2 regions of the Methylorubrum sp. SL192 genome follow, and region 1 is predicted to be linked to the other one. Evidence: predicted binding sites of a transcription regulator. Region 1 holds the regulator's gene; the other holds the start of a gene.
The links. The regulator HrcA, encoded in region 1, represses chaperone genes, less so after heat shock. The targets are predictions, from matches to a motif close to GTTAGCACTCNCNNNNNGNGAGTGCTAAC.
Positions count from the first base shown of each region.

Region 2: a site for HrcA is predicted at 853-881, ahead of groES (co-chaperone GroES). Genes of this name have one in related genera too.

Region 1 covers NZ_JAPPQV010000003.1:4,835,668-4,838,138, reverse strand. The annotation lists gene rph (ribonuclease PH) at 1-403, opposite strand, end outside; gene OVA30_RS23515 (hypothetical protein) at 568-831, opposite strand; gene hrcA (heat-inducible transcriptional repressor HrcA) at 1,097-2,200, shown strand; gene OVA30_RS23505 (DMT family transporter) at 2,329-2,471, shown strand, end outside.
Region 2 covers NZ_JAPPQV010000003.1:4,267,373-4,269,843, reverse strand. The annotation lists gene OVA30_RS20575 (magnesium transporter CorA family protein) at 1-736, opposite strand, end outside; gene groES (co-chaperone GroES) at 951-1,241, shown strand; gene groL (chaperonin GroEL) at 1,334-2,471, shown strand, end outside.

The sequences.
Region 1 (2,471 bases):
CCCAGGCCCCGGTGATCGAGGCGGTGCGGGTGCCCCCATCGGCCTGGATCACGTCGCAATCGACGGTGATCTGGCGCTCGCCCAAGGCCGGCAGGTTGGTGACGGCGCGCAGGGAGCGGCCGATCAGCCGCTGAATCTCCTGCGTGCGGCCCGACGGCTTGCCGGAATTGACCTCGCGGCGGGTGCGCTCGTGGGTGGCGCGGGGCAGCATCGCGTATTCGGCGGTGACCCAGCCCTTGCCGGAGCCGCGCAGCCACGGCGGGCCGCGCTCTTCCAGCGAGGCGGTGCAGAGCACGCGGGTGTTGCCGAAGGTGACGAGGCAGGAGCCTTCCGCGTAGCGGGCGACAGCCCGCTCCAGCGTAACGTCGCGCATCGCGTCCGCCGCGCGCTTCGAGGGCCGCATGCTTGGTAAGCTCCCGTGTCGAAAATCGAAGCCCGGGCTCTTAGGCGCTGCCAGCCCCCGCGGCAACCGCCGCAACGTGTGCGGCTTTCCGCGAAAGACCCGCCTCCGGCACGAAAAAGGCCGCCGTCTCGCGACAGCGGCCCTTCAGATAAGCTGCTAGCCGATCACCAGCGGCGGTGGTTCCAGTGACGGCGGTGATGGTGATGGCGCGGGCCGCCGAAGCGGTGATGGCGGTGCCAATGGCCACGGTGACGCATGTGGCCGCGGTAGTGACGGCGATGGCCGCGGTACTGCGCCTGCTCGATCATGTCACCGGCCGGCGCGGTCGCCTCGGTTTGGATCGGGAGCGGGGCAGCCTGCGCAGCGCGGGGCGCCGAAGCGAGGCTCAAGCCGGTGACCGCGATCGCCAGGGCGGCGACCTTGACCATGGTCTTTCGTGCGCCAGTCAGCACTATCGGAAGCTCCATCTTTACTCGAGTTACGGGGCGGCGGATCGCGGCTCGAAACGCTGCCCTGCTTATCAAACGACTCGGGGCCGCAGAATGATCCCTATGATTCCTCGGCTGAAGCCCGCAGGGTGCCGTTCGCCGGGTCGGCACGGCTCGGACATCGTCTGTAACCTCACCGCACGACAGGATTGATCGGCGGCGCCCAAGCGCTCACAATCGTTTGTCAGGATCCTGCATTCGTCAGGTGCTCATCTCCTTGATCGAGGCCGTTCAGCCCATCGTGAATCCGCAACCCCAAGCGCTCGCTGCCCTCAACGAGCGCTCCCGAGAGATCTTCCGGCAGATCGTTGAGAGCTACGTCACCACCGGCGAGCCGGTGGGGTCGCGCAATCTCGCGCGCATCCTGCCGATGAGCCTGTCCCCGGCCTCGATCCGCAACGTGATGGCGGATCTGGAGCATTCCGGGCTGATCTTCGCGCCCCACACCTCGTCCGGGCGCCTGCCGACGGAGCTGGGCCTGCGCTTCTTCGTCGATGCGATGATGGAGATCGGTGATGTCGATCTCGCCGAGAAGGCGCGCATCGAGGCGCAGATGCAGGCGGCAGCCTCGCGCCACACCTTCGATTCGGCCCTGGCCGAAGCGTCCTCGCTGCTCTCGGGCATTTCCCGCGGGGCGGGCGTGGTGCTGACCACCAAGGTCGATGCCGGACTCAAGCATGTCGAGTTCGTGCGGCTCGATCCCGAGCGCGCGCTTGTGGTCCTGGTCTCGATCGACGGTACGGTGGAGAACCGGCTTGTCGATTTGCCGCCGGGCCTGCCGGCAGGGGCGCTGCAGGAGGCCTCGAACTTCCTCAACGCCCGCTTGCGCGGCCGAACCCTCGATACCCTGCGCGCCGATATCGAGAACGGCCGCAAGGAGATGAAGCGGGAACTCGACGCCCTGACCGAGCGGCTGGTCGATGCCGGGCTCGCCACCACGGTCGGCCCATCCGAGGCGCGCCAGCTCATCGTGCGGGGACAGGCCAACCTTCTGGACGACTTGCGCGCGGCCGAAGACTTGGAGCGCATCCGCCTGCTGTTCAACGACCTCGAGACGCAGAAGGACGTGATCGAACTTCTGGCGCGGGCCGAGCAGGGCGACGGCGTGCGCATCTTCATCGGCTCGGAGAACAAGCTTTTCTCGCTCTCCGGTTCCTCGATGATCGCCGCCCCCTTCCGCGACAGCGCGCAGAAGATCGTCGGCGTCGTCGGCGTGATCGGCCCGACGCGGCTCAACTATTCCCGCATCGTGCCGATGGTGGACTACACCGCCCGCGTGGTCTCGGGGTTGCTCGACCGGTCACGGTAGGGCGTCGCTTCGGCCGGTCCGGAGTATTGCCCCAGTCTTGGCGCAGGGGGGATTCGAAAGCAGGAAGCGGGATGCGCGGCCTCCGGATGGGGCCGTAGGCACGGGCTCGGACTTGCCGGAGCCTGCTCATGCCAACCGTCGTCAACCGCACCATGTCGCCGTTCGAATGGGCGATGCTGCTCGGACTGTCCGTGCTCTGGGGCGGATCGTTCTTCTTCGCGGGTGTAGCCCTATCTGCGCTGCCGCCCCTGACGCTCGTCGTCCTGCGTGT
Region 2 (2,471 bases), 570 kb from region 1:
CGTCCAGCGAAGCGATGTCCTGCGCCAGCGTGTCGAAGCGCGGCGCGTCGCCCTCCTTGAGAGTCTGCCCGCACTCGCTCTTGGCGAAAGCGATGATGCGCCCGAGCCCGAGCAGGCTGGCGCGGACCTTCGACAGCGACTTGCCGTGGCGCCCCACCGAACGGAGCAGGCGGCGCAGGGCAAGGTCGCGCCGCTTCGGCGCGGTGGTGTCACCTTTGCGGGCGCCGGGCCGGGCGCCGGAATCGAAATCGAAGATGCGGGTGGAGAGCGCATCGAGATCGCCCGACATCTCCTCCAGCAGGTCGGCGAGGTTGTCGACCAGTTCCTCGACCACGAGCAGGAACATGCCCGTGCTGGTGCTGCCGTCGCCGTCGCGCTCGTCCACACGCTTCCGGACCGCCGCGATGGCGCGCATGTCGTGGAAGCGCACGGTGACGAGATGGTCCGCGTTGAGCAGGAAGCCCAGCGGCTTCAGGCTGAAATCGGAGCGGTCGAAGGTCACCATCGGCGTCGAGAGGGAGAGGCCGTCGCGGTTGCGGCGCAGGCGGCTCGACGACTCGACCTCGCTCAGCGCCGCGCGCGAGGGCACGCGGATGCCCGTCTTGCGTTCGACCTGCGCGGCCTCCTCGGCGGTCGGATCGTTCAGATCGATCCAGACCGCGTGATCGGGCAGGCTCGCGCCGCCTCCCGCGCCGCCGTGCTCGACCGCGCCGTTGGCCCCATGAAGGCTCATCATCGGGAGAATGTGTCCCCGTCCGTCCCAGGCGCGCGAGAAATTCGCGTGAAACCGCCGCAGCCGGGAAGAAGCTGCGCCTTGACTCAAAAACGCCACGCGCCTATCTCGCCAGCGTCGTTAGCACTCACTTGCTTGGAGTGCTAACAATCAGGTGGAGCGCGGTCGTCCCGGCCGCATGAAGACCAACCGCCATTCCGAAGCAAGAGGGCAGCTCATGAAGTTCCGTCCGCTGCACGACCGCGTCGTCGTCCGTCGCATCGAGAGCGAAGAGAAGACGAAAGGCGGCATCATCATCCCGGATACCGCCAAGGAGAAGCCGCAAGAGGGCGAGATCGTCGCCGTCGGCCCCGGCGCTCGCGACGAGCAGGGCCGCGTCAACGCCCTCGACGTGAAGGTCGGTGACCGCGTGCTGTTCGGCAAGTGGTCCGGCACCGAGGTCAAGATCGACGGCCAGGATCTCCTCATCATGAAGGAATCCGACATCATGGGCGTCGTCGCCCTCTAAGGCGCGCAACCCCTCCACCGCCCTTCGAGGCCGCCAGGGCTTTTGCCCTCGGCCGGCTTCAGGGCCCCTTCCATCATTCGAGGTAAACTCACATGGCAGCGAAAGACGTACGTTTCTCCGCCGATGCTCGCGACAAGATGCTGCGCGGCGTCGACATCCTCGCGGATGCCGTCAAGGTGACGCTCGGCCCCAAGGGCCGCAACGTCGTGATCGAGAAGAGCTTCGGCGCCCCGCGCATCACCAAGGACGGCGTCACCGTCGCCAAGGAGATCGAGCTCGCCGACCGCTTCGAGAACATGGGCGCACAGATGGTGCGCGAAGTGGCCTCGAAGACCAACGACATCGCCGGTGACGGCACCACCACCGCGACCGTACTGGCCCAGGCGATCGTCCGCGAAGGCGCCAAGTACGTCGCCGCCGGCATCAACCCGATGGACCTGAAGCGCGGCATCGACCTCGCCACGGCCGCCGCGGTGAAGGACATCACCGCCCGCGCCAAGAAGGTCGCCTCCTCCGAAGAGGTCGCCCAGGTCGGCACGATCTCCGCCAATGGCGACAAGGAGATCGGCGAGATGATCGCCCACGCCATGCAGAAGGTGGGCAACGAGGGCGTCATCACCGTCGAGGAGGCCAAGACCGCCGAGACCGAACTCGACGTCGTCGAGGGCATGCAGTTCGACCGCGGCTACCTCTCGCCGTACTTCGTGACCAACGCCGAGAAGATGGTCGCAGAGCTCGAGGATCCCTACATCCTCATCCACGAGAAGAAGCTCTCCTCGCTGCAGCCGATGCTGCCGGTGCTCGAGGCCGTGGTGCAGACCGGCAAGCCGCTCGTCATCATCGCCGAGGACATCGAGGGTGAGGCGCTCGCCACGCTCGTCGTGAACAAGCTGCGCGGCGGCCTCAAGGTCGCGGCCGTGAAGGCTCCGGGCTTCGGTGATCGCCGCAAGGCGATGCTCGAGGACATCGCGATCCTCACCAAGGGCCAGACCATCTCCGAGGATCTCGGCATCAAGCTCGAGAACGTCGCCCTGCCGATGCTCGGCCGCGCCAAGCGCGTCCGCATCGAGAAGGAGACCACCACGATCATCGACGGTCTCGGCGAGAAGGCCGACATCGAGGCCCGCGTCGGTCAGATCAAGGCGCAGATCGAGGAGACCACCTCGGACTACGATCGTGAGAAGCTCCAGGAGCGTCTGGCCAAGCTCGCGGGCGGCGTCGCGGTGATCC